Regions from separate parts of the Bradyrhizobium sp. LTSPM299 genome, predicted to be linked through region 1. Evidence: predicted binding sites of a transcription regulator. Region 1 holds the regulator's gene; each other region holds the start of a gene.

Evidence for each region. The regulator LexA, encoded in region 1, represses DNA repair genes until DNA is damaged. The targets are predictions, from matches to a motif close to TGTTCNNNNTGTGTTCNG.
Region 2: a site for LexA is predicted at 1,998-2,015, ahead of UP10_RS30030 (DNA recombination protein RmuC). Genes of this name have one in related genera too.
Region 3: a site for LexA is predicted at 1,622-1,639, ahead of radA (DNA repair protein RadA). Genes of this name have one in related genera too.
Region 4: a site for LexA is predicted at 1,855-1,872, ahead of recA (recombinase RecA). Genes of this name have one in related genera too.

The regions. Positions count from the first base shown of each region.
Region 1 covers NZ_JYMU01000031.1:63,059-66,743, forward strand. The annotation lists gene UP10_RS42105 (hypothetical protein) at 1-82, shown strand, start outside; gene UP10_RS44350 (hypothetical protein) at 115-315, opposite strand; gene UP10_RS17810 (hypothetical protein) at 493-711, opposite strand; gene UP10_RS17815 (hypothetical protein) at 860-1,288, opposite strand; gene lexA (transcriptional repressor LexA) at 1,452-2,156, opposite strand; gene UP10_RS17825 (molybdopterin molybdotransferase MoeA) at 2,375-3,586, opposite strand; gene UP10_RS17830 (HAD family hydrolase) at 3,614-3,685, opposite strand, start outside.
Region 2 covers NZ_JYMU01000058.1:203,684-207,368, reverse strand. The annotation lists gene UP10_RS30040 (AmpG family muropeptide MFS transporter) at 1-294, opposite strand, end outside; gene UP10_RS30035 (GIY-YIG nuclease family protein) at 374-679, opposite strand; gene UP10_RS30030 (DNA recombination protein RmuC) at 758-1,966, opposite strand; gene def (peptide deformylase) at 2,137-2,664, shown strand; gene fmt (methionyl-tRNA formyltransferase) at 2,792-3,685, shown strand, end outside.
Region 3 covers NZ_JYMU01000027.1:119,982-123,666, reverse strand. The annotation lists gene radA (DNA repair protein RadA) at 120-1,604, opposite strand; gene UP10_RS16800 (hypothetical protein) at 1,761-2,357, opposite strand; gene UP10_RS16795 (DUF5107 domain-containing protein) at 2,350-3,685, shown strand, end outside.
Region 4 covers NZ_JYMU01000006.1:586,933-590,617, reverse strand. The annotation lists gene UP10_RS42515 (transposase) at 1-29, opposite strand, end outside; tRNA gene UP10_RS43940 (tRNA-Val) at 191-298, opposite strand; gene UP10_RS03960 (P63C domain-containing protein) at 460-1,500, shown strand; gene UP10_RS43935 (hypothetical protein) at 1,530-1,721, opposite strand; gene recA (recombinase RecA) at 1,968-3,059, shown strand; gene UP10_RS03950 (hypothetical protein) at 3,177-3,685, shown strand, end outside.

The DNA of each region.
Region 1 (3,685 bases):
GCAACGGCGCCACCAAGAACGCCAAGAAGCCAAAAAGGCTCGTCAGCAGCGGCCGCAACAGCCAAAGAAACCTAAGCATTAGGCGGAGCAAGCGGCTTCGGCATTTTCGGTGCCTCACTGAGGCGCCGCAAGCTTCCTTCGGTGCGATCGAATGATCACATCTGCGAAATTTCGCGGTGTTTCCGCTCTGTTTTCGCGCACGACTAAATCCGTTTTTACCGGGATGGGCGATACTCTCGCCTCGGCGGCGAGTTCTTTCATGCGTTCCTGCCCGCGGAGGCCAGGATTGTTGGCACTCGTGAAACGACTGCTCATGGCAGCTCCTTTCGTTTTTGAGATGGTTGGAAGCCCGAGCACGGGCACAGGTCGCCGATCTCGCGGAGCGAGCCGGGATTCGAAGTTGGATGGTGGATTGGCGCGCCTATCAGGCGCGCGACATGCCTTGCAGGATTAGCTGCTCGAGTTGGGCTGCTGCCCATACGATTAGTCGGGTTAGGACGAAGGCCCGGTCGGCAGCTCGAACAAACCGAGGTGGTACTCGGCCGCGTCGGGATCAGCGTCGGGTATCTTGACGAGGGTGAAGGCGGCCTGGGGAAACTGCTCCCAGACCTTCAGGTCGGCGGCCGTCACCGTCAGCCAGCCGAACCGGAACATGTAGCGGCCCGGCTCCGTGACGCGTCCAGCCTTTTGCCAAGTGACCTTGTCGACCACCGCGCGTGTCCTTGTCGGACCGTGATGATGCGCCAAGGCGCCATTGGACGCAAATCCACAAATGCGCCCCGGAACGCTAAGTCCGGGGTCGCTGGAAATGACTTTGGTCACCCGCCGCGCGGAGGCTCATCCCGCGGCGATGATGGTCTCAACCCAAAAACAGCGACGCGAATACGGAGGGCCGCCGCTCCACGACCTTGGGCTCGCGCTCGACGGTCGACGCGACCGCCGGCAGCTGCAGCACGGTGACGCGCTGGCCTTCGCAGAGCTGGGTCACCAGCAAGCGGTTGCCGTCGGGGAATTCGACCGCATCATGATGGCGATCGGGAACGTCGGGCTCGACCTCGTTGAACACGCCGACGCGGTAGCCGATCGTCCGGGTCCAGAGCCAGCGGCCGTCGTAGCGGACGTTCTCGGCGAAGGCGAGCTCGGTGCCCGGACGCATGCACACCGCAACGGCGGGATCATGCTCCGAAGCAAAGCCGCGGGTCGACGTGCCGCGGAAGGTCGTGGTGATCAGCGTCTCTCCGACGACGGCGGGGCGCGATGCCACGGCGTGCAGACTATAGTCACACATCGGATGGCTCCTCATTTCGAGGTAGCGACCCGTGCCTCTCCTTGAGGCATAGGGCCTCTACCAGAGTGGACGATAGCGTACGATCTTCTTCCCGTTTCTGGGCGATTGTACGACTGACCGTGGAGCACTCCGATCACAAACGCGCTACAGCGCGTTTGCTGCCTCAGTACTTGCGATAGAGCCCGATCAGCTTGCCCTGGATCCGCACCCGGTTCGGCGGCAGGATGCGCACTTCATAGGCGGTGTTGGCCGGCTCGAGCGCGATCGAGGCGCCGCGGCGGCGGAAGCGCTTCAGGGTGGCTTCCTCTTCGTCGATCAGCGCCACCACGATATCGCCGGTGTTGGCGGTGTCGTTGCGCTGGATCAACGCCATGTCGCCGTCGAGAATGCCGGCTTCGACCATCGAGTCGCCGCGCACTTCCAGCGCGTAGTGCTCCCCGGAGCCGAGCATGTCGGGCGGGACGCTGATGGTGTGGCTGCGGGTCTGCAGCGCCTCGATCGGGGTACCGGCCGCGATCCGGCCCATCACGGGGACTGCGACCGGGCGGTTGCCGTCCTCCTCGGCCGTCATCGGCGCGGTCGAGCGTTTGCCGAGCGTGCCCTCGATGACGCTTGGCGTGAAGCCACGCCGGCCATTGCCGCCGCCGCCGGAGAGCTCGGGAAGCTTGATCACCTCGATCGCGCGGGCGCGGTTGGGCAGGCGGCGGATGAAGCCGCGCTCTTCCAGGGCCGTGATGAGGCGGTGGATACCGGATTTCGAGCGCAGGTCGAGCGCGTCCTTCATCTCGTCGAAGGAGGGCGGCACGCCGGCCTCTTTCAGACGTTCGTTGATGAAACGCAGAAGTTCGTACTGTTTGCGCGTGAGCATCTCGAGCATTCCCCCGGTTGGTAGCGTCGTTCGATTCCGAGACTTCAGAAGAAAGCCGGACCTCGGGAGCGCGAAACTCCGAGACGGACTCCCATTTGGTGACACCAGTACTCGAAACAAATCATGAACGGACACTATATGTTCGATATGTGTTCCGCAACCACTTAATTTCAGGTGAACGTAACTGGCACTCCCGATGCGCGGCTACCGCGAAGGCCTCACTCCGGCATGGTCAGGATCTCGCACGCCGCGCCCTTGGCGGCGGCCGGCGCGAACGGCGGGCGGATCAGAAGTGCCCGTGCCGCAGCGAGATTTCCCAACAGCGAACTGTCCTGCTGCGTGACCGGCGTTGCGATCAGCGTGCCGTTGTCGCGCTGCTCGAGCCGCGCGCGCAGATAATCCTCGCGCTGGTCGTTGGCGGCGAGATCGCGGCCGAGCAGGGCGCGCTCGCGGACATGATGAACCGTCTTGCGGCCGCACAGGCTGCGAATCAGCGGCACCAGAAACAGGAAGGCGCACACATAGGACGACACTGGATTGCCGGGCAGGCCGATCACCCGCATTCCCCCGAGACGCCCGTGCATCATCGGTTTGCCCGGCCGCATCGCGATCCGCCAGAACGCCATATTGACGCCCTCGGCCTCCAGCGACTGCTTGACCAGGTCGTGGTCGCCGACCGAGGCGCCGCCGGTGGTGATCAGGATGTCGGCCCCGACGTCACGCGCGCGGCGGATCCCCGCGGTCGTCGACGCCACAGTGTCGGCCGCGATTCCGAGATCGACGGTCTCGGCACCCTCGGCGCGGGCCAGCGCCCGCAGCGCATAGCCGTTGGAATAGACGATCTGGCCGGGGCCGGGGCGGGAGCCGGGCATTACGAGTTCATCGCCGGTCGCCAGCACCGCCACCTTCGGACGGCGGCACACCGGCAGCTCCGGATAGTTCATCGCAGCCGCAAGCGACAGCGCGCGGTCGGCCAGCAGACTGCCGCCTGCCAGCAGCACATCGCCCTCGTGGAAATCCACGCCGGCCGCGCGGATATGTCGTCCTTTGGCGGCCGCCTCGGTGATGGTGATGTGGTCGCCGTCGGTGCGGGTGTCTTCCTGGATGATGATCGCGTCGGCGCCGTCGGGGATCACGCCGCCGGTAAAAATCCGCACCGCTTCGCCGGCGCCGACCGTCCGCGCGAACGGCCGGCCGGCCGCGACCTCGCCGATCACCTTGAGCCGGGCCGACAGGTTGGCCGCATCGGCTGCGCGCACCGCATAGCCGTCCATCGCCGACATCGGCTGCGGCGGCTGGGTGCGCCGCGCCGCGATATCGCGCGCCAGCGTGCGGTGATAGGCGGCATCGAGCGCCACCATCTCCTCGGGCAGCGGGTCGGCGCCCGCGAGGATGGCGGCGAGGGCATCGGCAACCGGCATCAGGGCCACGGGCAAAGCTCCTCAAAGTCCGAGTCTTCAAATTCCAAGTGCGGTCAGCGCCCTTGCCACGTCATCCGTCGATGTCACGTGGATGGCCTGAAGGCCGCG
Region 2 (3,685 bases), on a different contig from region 1:
AAACCGCTGCGTGAACAGCGGCACATGCATGGCATCGACCAGCGGCGCCCAGAGGAATTTCAGCGTGTATGGCGTGCCGATCAGTGCGAGCAGTCCGATCGTGCCGAGGTCGACACCGGCCTCCTTCATCCACACCTGCAGCGTCGAGCCCGACAGCGCCAGCGGCAGGCCTGAGGAGAAGCCAAGCAGCAGCACGATCAGCACGCGCGGCTGCAGATACACCGCGAAGCTGTCGCGCCAGGAGGGGGGGGCGGGCTTTTGCAGTGGAGTTTCGGTCGCTTCAGGAGCGGTCATGAAGCAGTTGGTAGCAGATTCGAGCCAAAAAGAAGGTGTCATCGCCCGGCTTGTCCGGGCGACCCAGTATTCCAGAGGCCTACCCGCCTCCCGCAGCAATCTCCGGATAAAGATCAATCCAGCCCGGATTGTCTTTCTCGATAAGGGAAATCTTCCACGCGCGAGGCCATTTCTTCAGCCGCTTCTCGCGACGAATCGCCTGTTCGATATCCTCGAATATCTCGAAGTACACCAGCCGGTTCACGTCGTATTGCTTGGTGAAGCCGCCGACGAGCTTCAGCTTGTGCTCTCCAACCCGCCTGATGAGGTCATTGGTCACACCGATGTAGAGCGTGCCGCCGATGTGGCTGGCGAGGATGTAAACGTAGTAGCTGCGTGCTCCCAATTGCCGCCTCTGGGATACTGGGTCGCCCGGTCAAGCCGGGCGATGACGCCATTTGTGTGGTGAAAGCAGCGTCGGACACTACTCCCCCGCCTGCAGCTTGCGCGGGGCAGGAAACAGCTCTGGCGCCGCGCTCTTGACGAAGCGGGGGACTTCGACGGGTGCCTCGGACTTGCTGAAGTCGAGCTCCTCGATGCGGCCGGCGCGCTTTTCGATCTTGTCGGCGGAGATCAGGATCTGCCTGACGTCCTCGTTGACCTGGCCGAAATGATTCTGCAGCTTGAGCACGCGCTCGCGCAGGCGGCTGAGATCGTCGCCCAGATGCATCACCTCGTTGCGGATCTGGTCGGCGGCGTCGCGGATGCGGGCGTCCTTCAGGATCTGCTGCATCACCTGGATCGCGAGCATCAACAGTGACGGCGACACCAGCACGACGCGGGCGCGATAGGCCTTCTGGACCACGTCGTCGAAGCCATCATGGATTTCGGCGTAGACCGATTCCGACGGCACGAACATCAGTGCGGTGTCCTGGGTCTCGCCGGGGATGAGATATTTCTCCGCGATGTCGCTGACATGCTTCAGCACGTCACTGCGCAGCCGCTGGCTGGCGAACTTCCGTTCCTCGTCACTGCGCGCATCATGCAGCGCGGTCATTGCCTCCAGCGGAAATTTCGCGTCGATGCAGAGCGGCCGCTGATCGGGCAGGAACACCACGCAGTCCGGCCGCTTGCCCGTGGTGAGGGTGTGCTGGAACTCGTAGGAGCCCTTCGGCATACCGTCCTGGACGATCGCCTCCATCCGCGCCTGGCCGAACGCGCCGCGCGACTGCTTGTTGGCGAGCACGTCACGCAGGGTCGTCACCTGGGTGGTGAGCTCGCTGAGGTTCTTGTGGGCATGATCGATGATGCCGAGCCGCTCGTGCAGCACCCGCAAGGAATCCATCGTATTGCGCGTCGAATTTTCCATCGACTGGCCGACCCGGTGGGTGACCGAATCCAGCCGCTCGTTGACGGCGCGCGCCATCTCGGCCTGGCGGCCGGCCAGCGACTGCGCAATCGCATCGGCCCGGCCGGACGCCTCGGTCTGGGCGCGCAGCACGTCGGCGAGCCGCTCCTCCAGCTCGTCGGCGCGGATGGTCTGAGCGATAGCGATTTCCGCACCGCGCCGGCTCGATCGCGCGATCACGATGGCGATCACCAGCAGCAGGACCAGTGCGAGCGCGCCAAAGGCGACCAGCACGTCAGAAGCGCGGACCGGCAGCTCGCCGATCATGAAAAGAATCTCATTCATGCCAGCCGTTGTAGCCGATTCGCAGCTGACGCCGAACGAAAAGGGAACATTTATGGTTAATGCTTCCTTTATTTTCCTGGCTAATTTGTCCTGAAGAAACGTGGTTAAGGCGGGCTTAACCGGCCTTGGTTCGGATTGACCCTCGCAGATCAGCGGCTTAAATCGCGCGCATGGCACTTAGAGAAATCATCATCCTGCCGGACAAGCAGTTGCGGCTGGTGTCGAAACCTGTCGAGACGGTGACGCCGGAGATCCGCAGGCTCGCCGACGACATGTTCGAGACCATGTATGACGCGCCCGGAATCGGGCTCGCGGCGATCCAGGTCGCGCAGCCGCTGCGCCTGATCACCATGGACCTCGCCAAGCGCGACGAGAGCGGCGAAACGACGCCGCAGCCGCGCGTCTTCATCAATCCCGAGATCATCGCGCATTCGGAAGACCTCTCCGTCTACGAAGAGGGCTGCCTGTCGATCCCCGAATATTACGAGGAGGTCGAGCGGCCGGCGCGGGTACGCGTGCGCTACCTCGATCTCGACGGCAAGCTGCACGAGGAGGATGCGGAGGGCCTGTTCGCCACCTGCGTCCAGCACGAGATCGACCACCTCAACGGCGTGCTGTTCGTGGACTATCTGTCGAAGCTGAAGCGCGACCGCGTGCTGAAGAAGTTTGCAAAGGCCGCCAAGCGCGCGTCGGACTAGCCGCACGCTCCGCCGTCATGGCCGGGCTTGACCCGGCCATCCACGTCTTGCTTCGCTGTCGAAGAACGTGGATGCCCGGGTCAAGCCCGGGCATGACGGAAACTCTTCTTTCTGCCGAGTAAGCCTCATGCCTCTCCGCCTGATCTTCATGGGCACGCCCGATTTCGCGGTGCCCACGCTGCTGGAGCTCGTGGCGCACGGCCATGAGGTCGCGGCCGTCTACACCCGGACGCCGAAGCCGGGCGGCCGCCGCGGCCTGCAATTGCAGCCCACGCCGGTCGAGCAGGAAGCGCGGCCGCTCGGCATTCCCGTGTTGACGCCAAAGACGCTGAGGACGCCGGAAGCGCTGGAGGAGTTTCGCGCCCACGATGCGGATGCGGCGGTCGTCGTCGCCTATGGCATGATCCTGCCGCAGTCCATCCTCGATACGCCCAAGCTCGGCTGCTTCAACCTGCACGCCTCGCTGCTGCCGCGCTGGCGCGGCGCCGCGCCGATCAACCGCGCCATCATGGCGGGCGACGCCGAGAGTGGCGTGATGGTGATGAAGATGGATGTCGGCCTCGACACCGGCGACGTCGCGATGGCCGAGCGGCTGGCGATATCGGACAGCATTACGGCGTCAGATCTCCACGACGCGCTAGCGCCGCTCGGCGCGGATTTGATGGTCCGCGCCATGGGCGCGCTGGAGCGCGGGCGATTGCAGCTCACCAAGCAGAGCGAGGACGGGGTCACCTACGCCGCCAAGATCGACAAGGCCGAGGCGCGGATCGACTGGAGCAAGCCGGCACACGCGGTGCTGCGGCATATTCATGGGCTGTCGCCGTTTCCCGGTGCGTGGTGCGAATTGGCGGATGACGGCGGGCCGGTGCGTCTGAAAATTCTGCGCTGCGAATTGACCAAAGGCTCGGGTGCGCCCGGCGACGTGCTCGACGACGATCTTGCGATCGCCTGCGGCGACGGCGCGATCCGCCTGCTCGAACTGCAGCGGGAAGGCAAGGCGCGGATGAAGGCATCAGACTTC
Region 3 (3,685 bases), on a different contig from region 1:
AATCGGCAAACTCGGTGCCGTCCTAACTGAGGGGGATCGGGCCCATCCGGCAAGGCCGGTAGGCAACCTTTCCCGCGCGCCGGATGTATAGCGGCGGAGGGCTGATACGTCACGCCGCTTTAGCTGGTCTCGCGACGGAATCGGGCCGGTGTGGCATTTTTCTCAACCGCTTCAGGGTCCCGCTGGGCGCCCGGGTCGCCTCTTGGCGTACCTCGGCCCCGTGGCGTCCCGAGCGCGGCGATTTCGGCGACCAGAGTGGTCAGATTGCCGACGCTGTTGAGGGTCAGCCCGGCGTCGCCGCCGACGTCGCCACGGGCCGATTCGGGCAGGATGGCGCGGCCGAAGCCGAGCTTGGCGGCCTCCTTCAGCCGCGCCGAGGTCTGTGCCACCGGGCGGACCGCGCCTGAGAGCGAAATCTCGCCGAAATAGACCGCATCGGTCGGCAATGGCGCGTTCACCAGCGACGACACCAGAGCCGCGGCCGCCGCCATGTCGGCGGCGGGCTCCTGGATGCGCAGCCCGCCGGCGACATTGAGGTAGACGTCGTGCCCGGACAGTTTGACCCCGCAATGGGCCTCCAGCACCGCCAGCACCATCGACAGCCGGCTCGGGTCCCAACCGACCACGGCGCGGCGGGGCGTGCCGAGCGAGGTCGGCGCCACCAAGGCCTGCAATTCGACCAGCACGGGACGGGTGCCCTCGATGCCGGCAAACACCGCCGTGCCGGGGCTGCCGAGATCGCGCTCGGACAGGAACAATTCGGAGGGGTTGGTGACCTCGCGCAAGCCGAGCCCCGTCATCTCGAACACGCCGATCTCATCGGTGGCGCCAAAGCGGTTCTTCGCCGCGCGCAGGATGCGGAATTGCTGCGAGCCTTCGCCCTCGAACGACAGCACCGCATCGACCATGTGCTCGACCACGCGGGGGCCGGCGATCTGGCCGTCTTTTGTCACATGGCCAACCAGGATGATCGTAGCGCCGGATTTCTTGGCAAACCGAATGAGGGCCTGCGCCGCGGCGCGGACCTGGGTCACCGTGCCCGGTGCTGACTCCACCGTGTCGGTCCACATCGTCTGGATCGAATCGATCACGATCAGGCGCGGCACGGCGCCTTCCGACAGCGTCGAGATGATGTCCTCGACCGAGGTCTCCGACGCCAATTGGACGGGCGCATCCGCCAGCCCGAGCCGCTCGGCGCGGAGCCGCACCTGCGCCACCGCCTCTTCGCCGGAGATGTAGACCGCGCGATGCCCGGCGCGCGCCATCATGCTGGTCGCCTGGGTCAAGAGCGTCGATTTGCCGATGCCGGGATCGCCGCCGACCAAGAGCACCGAGCCGCGCACAAAACCGCCGCCGGTGACGCGATCGAGCTCGGCCATGCCGGAGGAGGTGCGCGGGGCATCCTGGCTTTTGCCGGTCAGGCTTTCGAGCGCGAATGTCCGCCCCTTGCGCTTGGAGCGGATCGAGACCGGCATCGAAGTCGCGCCAGTCGTGTCCTCCTCGGCCAGCGTATTCCACTCGCCGCAGGACTCGCACTTGCCCTGCCAGCGATTATACGCCGCGCCGCAGTTCTGGCAGACAAAGGAGAGGGTCGATTTGGCCATTACTGCTCAATGCAATGAAGAACAAATATAGAACATTTGTGCTGGTCTGTCCAGTCGGATCATGACTTTGCGATTCCGTCCGCCAGCGACGCCGCGAGGTTTCGCCCCTCAGAACATTTCTCGGCGACGCGAGGAAGGTTTGAGTCATTCCACGCGCTATTTCAAAACGCGAACTGCGATCGACGGGGCGGGCCAAAGCTGCAGCCGGTAGTGATCGTCGCCCTCCAGGCCATTCACCGATAGCCTGTCGAGTGCGCCGTACGAGACGCGCACCCGGTAGGTGCCCGGCGAGACCTCGATGCGCATCGCATCGGGGAAGTAATCGGTGCAACGGGCGATCACGATACGCCCGGATGTAATGTCGAGGCAGGCTTCGACGACGTGGTCCCATTCAGCGAAATCGTCGACCGGCTCGCCGTCGAGAATCGTCACCGAGACCGGAACATGCATGTTGCGCACGGTGCCGATCCCGACCATCCCTGGTGCCATCGCGAGCAACCGGTCAACCGCTTCCTCCGTCCATGCCTCGGATAGGTCGCCGGATGCAGGTTCGTCCTGAATGTAGAACTGGAAGTAGTCGGCAAACAGCGAGAGTTCGAATGACGTCATTATCGGGCGCCCTGTCGGCCGGTGCCAGACGAGCATACCACGGCTCGCCCCGCATGACACGGTTGGCGCCCCGGCATGGATGTCCGCGGACGCATCGATCGGGTAGAATTGCCGCTCCCGTTCGAAGGCAATTTCAATGGCCATTCTTGCTGCCCGTCTTGTCCGCATCTGCATCGCGGTCGCCCTGGTTTCGGCGGTCTGTGCGCCTCACGCCAGCGTACTTGCGGCGTCGCCTAGGCCCGACAGCGTGTCGCTCACGGAGTCGACGATCAGCTGGAGCACCGTCAAATACGCAACCACGGCGGACAACGGATTCGTCGACGGCTCGCTCGACAAGACTGTCATCGTCGACCGAACCTTCCGCACCCAGGTGCTCGAGAACCGCTATCTGAAGGTGACGCTGGTGCCTGAATTCGGCGGGCGCATCCTGTCGATCGTGTACAAGCCGACCGGTCACGAACAGCTCTATCGCACCGAGGTGGGCGTGCCCTACGGGATGAAGGCCGGCAATTTCTATTACGACTGGCTGATGGTCTACGGCGGCATTTTTCCGACCTTTCCGGATCCCGAGCACGGCCGGACCTGGCTGAAGCCGTGGGAGTTCCGGGTGGTGAAGCAGACAGAAACCGAGGTGACGGTGGCGATGTCGCTGAAGGACGACTTTGCCTATTCCGCGGCACCGAAGCGTTTCACCGGCGAGACCGGCATCGAGGCGACCACCTATGTCACGCTGAAAGCCGATCGCGCCGCGGTCGATGCGCGCGTGGTGCTCAGAAATACCCAGGCCAAGCCGATCGATTACGAATACTGGACCTGCGCGACGCTGGCGCCGGGCTCCGATCCGCAGCATCCGAGGACCACCGCCGCCGCCGAGATCATCGCGCCGGTTACGACCTACACCACGCCTGTATGGTCGGCGAACATTGCCGAGGGCGACGCCCGCACGGGTCCGGACACCCATCGTTTCGAAAAGCTGCGTGACTTCAAAAACTGGCCGACGATGGGCATCGCCTATGCCGTGCCCGACATGCAGGGCGGAAACTTCTGGGGCGTGATCAACCACGACAATGAAGAGGGCATCATCCGCGTCGCCGACAATCATGTGACTCGCGGATTGAAGATGTGGACGTGGGGATTTCCCTCGTTCACCAACGAAGCCGATGCCCGCAAGGCGCCGACCGAAGCGCAGCCTTACGTCGAGTTGTGGGCCGGCGTGTCCGACCAGTTCTTCCACCCCGCGCACCTTGCCGCGCTCGGCGAAGTGTCGGTTACGGAAACCTACAGCCCGACCGTCGGCATGAGCAACGTGACCCAGGCCAACGAGAACATCCTGGTCAATTTCTCGGCGGACGCATCCCACGCAAACCTCCAGTTCTTCAGCATCGCGCCGGCCGCGCCGTTGCGGATCACGCTGAAGCGCGGCGATGCCGTAGTGTTCGACGAGATCGTGGCCGCCGACCCGAAGAACGGAA
Region 4 (3,685 bases), on a different contig from region 1:
ATCTGTTGGTCGCGAGAAAGTACGTTCACGAAGCTCATCCTTCGGGTTGAAGGGGATGGGCTTCCGGCGACTCTGGAACATGCGCCCGCCAAGGCGTATATTACTCAGAACGGTTGTCGCTTCGGGCTCATCCCCGGAGTGGTGATCGGGGGTCGTTTCCGCGCCAACGGCGACGGCCCCACTAGTTTGATGGTGGAAGCGGTCAGATTCGAACTGACGGGACCCTGCGAGGGGTTTGGACGCCCAAAGGTCCGGCGAGGGGTAAGCTCGCTGCAATAGGCCACTCTGCCACGCTTCCGCACACAAAAACGCCCCGCCAGCCGAAAGGCCGGAGGGGCGTTTGCTTGTGTGTGTCTGAGCAACCATGGAGACCATAAAGCATATGGACCCGGAACTTGCAAGCATGTACTTGCAAATACCTGTAATCCTCCTATTATGCAAGCATTGGAGGAAACAAATATGGATAATGAGCCGACCGGAAAATCCAAGGGTGGGCTAGCTAGGGCCAATTCGCTATCTGGAGATCAGCGCAAAGAGATTGCTCAGGCCGCAGCCAAAGCGCGATGGGCCGGGGATTTGCCTTATGCCATTTATGGCTCATCCGACCGACCCTTGCGGATTGGTAAGCTTGAGGTGCCTTGCTACGTTTTGAGCAATGAGCAACGTGTTCTGACAGATCGCGGCATCATCGCCGCGCTTGGAATGGCTAGAGGCGGGGCCGGTTCCTTCTCCTCTGGTCAGGGCGATAGACTTCAGCGTTTTGTGACTGGAAACGCCTTAAGTCCCTACATTTCCAATGACTTGCTCAATGCGATAAGAAATCCAATTCCCTTTAGGGTGAAGGTGCACGGTGCCGGTATGCGGCGCGCGCTCGGCTATGACGCCGAGGCCCTTCCAGGAATTTGTGAGGCCGTCCTTCAAGCTCGCGCGGATGGCGTGCTGCATCCAAGACAGCTTCACATTGCTGCGGCATGTGAGTTGATTGCTCGCGGCTTGATGCGAGTCGGCATCATTGCTCTAGTTGATGAGGCGACCGGATATCAGAAAGATCGCGCTCGCGATGCGCTGGCGGAAATTCTTGAGCAGTTCATCGCTAAAGAATTGAGGCCTTATATTCGGATGTTTCCGAGTGAGTTTTATGAGAACTTGTTTCGCCTGCGCGGGCTAGAATTTCCGAGAGATAGTGGCAAAAAACCACAATACTTCGGCCATCTGACCAATGACATTGTTTGGGCAAGGCTCGCCCCCGGCGTGTTGGAGGAAATGCGAACAATTGTTCCGAAGAGAGAAAGCGGGAAAGGACGAAAGTACCCTTTCACGCGGCGATTAACGGAAGATACTGGGCACCCAAAGATGCGAGAGCATCTGGCATCAGTTACAACAATTATGAAGCTGAGTGATGAGTACGATGATTTTGAAGTGAAGCTTGATCGCGTGCATCCCCGATTTGATGAGACCCTCGCGCTGCCATTGTTCGATAAAGATGGGGACCCAGTATAAAATGAAAAAGGCCGCCAACTGAGGCGGCCTTACTCCTTCTCCCGCTCCGGATGAAACGAGGCTTTCTCAGCCATCATTTTCTCTATTAGGTCGGCAAGCCCGTCTTGAAGCATCTTGTCGTTGATTTGGGACGCTACCCGCTTATAGCGGATAATCTTCGCGTCAATATCGTCGCACTTCTCGCACATGACATGCCCTGCTTCGTTGCAGGCAGCAGCCAATAGGGCCACCTGTACCGAGTCATGCGTATCCCAGCAGATTGGTTCCTGGCCAACTGGTTAACGGGATTTAGGACACTCCCAAAATCAACTTAGGACACTTGGGGTTAAATACGGACAGCACCCGCCGGCCGGAAAGAACATATTGCGAACACAGAACAAACGTGGTACATCGGTTCCCGGTCAACAACGCGTCCCGCCTGATCCGTTTGTCCCGCTAGCGAATCCCCGCCATAAGGAGCACATCCCATGTCCGCCTCTGCCCTGCGTATCGTCGAAGGATCCTCTATGGACAAGTCCAAGGCGCTCTCAGCCGCGCTCTCCCAGATCGAGCGCCAGTTCGGCAAGGGCTCGGTGATGAAGCTCGGCAAGAACGACCGCTCGATGGATATCGAGACGATATCGTCGGGATCGCTCGGGCTCGATATCGCGCTCGGCGTCGGCGGCCTGCCGAGGGGCCGCGTCGTCGAGATTTACGGACCGGAATCGTCGGGCAAGACCACGCTGGCGCTGCACACGGTAGCCGAAGGCCAGAAGAAGGGCGGCATCTGCGCCTTCATCGACGCCGAACACGCGCTCGACCCGGTCTATGCGCGTAAGCTCGGCGTCAATATCGACGAACTCCTGATCTCGCAGCCCGACACCGGTGAGCAGGCGCTGGAAATCTGCGACACGCTGGTGCGCTCCGGCGCGGTCGACGTGCTGGTGATCGACTCGGTTGCGGCGCTGGTGCCGAAGGCCGAGCTCGAGGGCGAGATGGGCGATGCGCTGCCGGGTCTGCAGGCGCGGTTGATGAGCCAGGCGCTGCGCAAGCTCACCGCCTCGATCAACAAGTCCAATACCATGGTAATCTTCATCAACCAGATCCGCATGAAGATCGGTGTGATGTACGGCTCGCCGGAGACCACCACTGGCGGCAACGCGCTGAAGTTTTATGCCTCCGTTCGTCTCGACATCCGCCGCATCGGCGCGATCAAGGAGCGCGACGAAGTCGTCGGCAACACCACCCGCGTCAAGGTCGTGAAGAACAAGCTGGCGCCGCCCTTCAAGCAGGTCGAGTTCGACATCATGTATGGCGAGGGCGTCTCCAAGATGGGCGAAATCCTCGACCTCGGCGTCAAGGCCGGCATCGTCGAGAAGTCCGGCGCATGGTTCTCCTATGACAGCCAGCGGCTCGGCCAGGGACGCGAGAATTCGAAAGCCTTCCTGAAGGCCAACCCCGACATGACCGCCAAGATCGAAGTTGCGATCCGCCAGAACTCCGGACTGATCGCCGAGCAGATCCTCGCCGGCACGCCCGAGCGCGACGCCGACGGTGAAGAGCCGGTCGCGGAGGAGTAAGCCTCAAGGCTTGCGTGATTTCGCTGGAAGCGGGCGCTGAGGACGTTGAGTTGCCGACGTCGTCGGCGCCCGTTTCGTTTTTGTATGTCTCGGTGTTCCATTGCTTGAGTCAGGCCAATGAAGCGTCTGATCTTGACCAATTCGAATGGTATGAGTCTCAAGCGTTCGGGCATCAGCGATGACTTGATCTCATTGCCCATTATCCTTTTTCGGTTCGTTTGGGGACCGCTTCCTTCTCCAGATAACCTCGCAACCTATCTAGCCGCGCGCTCGGAGAGGCACGGATCGGGTGAACACTGGTCGGACTATGTTGACAGGAGGTCTCATCGCAACAAAGCTCGCAGGAATCTTGGACTGGTTGAGTTCTGTGAGCCGTACGGCGTTATCGAGCTTTGGTTCGAGCGGGAGCCGAATGACCAGTTGCGCCTGATGTGGGTGCTCGATTGTTTTCGATCATGTCCCGAGATCGCCGCGAGGCTCGAACTGCGCCTTGTTGATTTCAATCTGATCACTATGCATCTCAACGGGCCTGAGGAGCCGGAGGACGTACCGATTGTTGACGTCACCGCGGCGGAGCTTCAGATCGCGAGTCTGTGTTGGCAGGCCTATCGGTCGACAACGCCCGA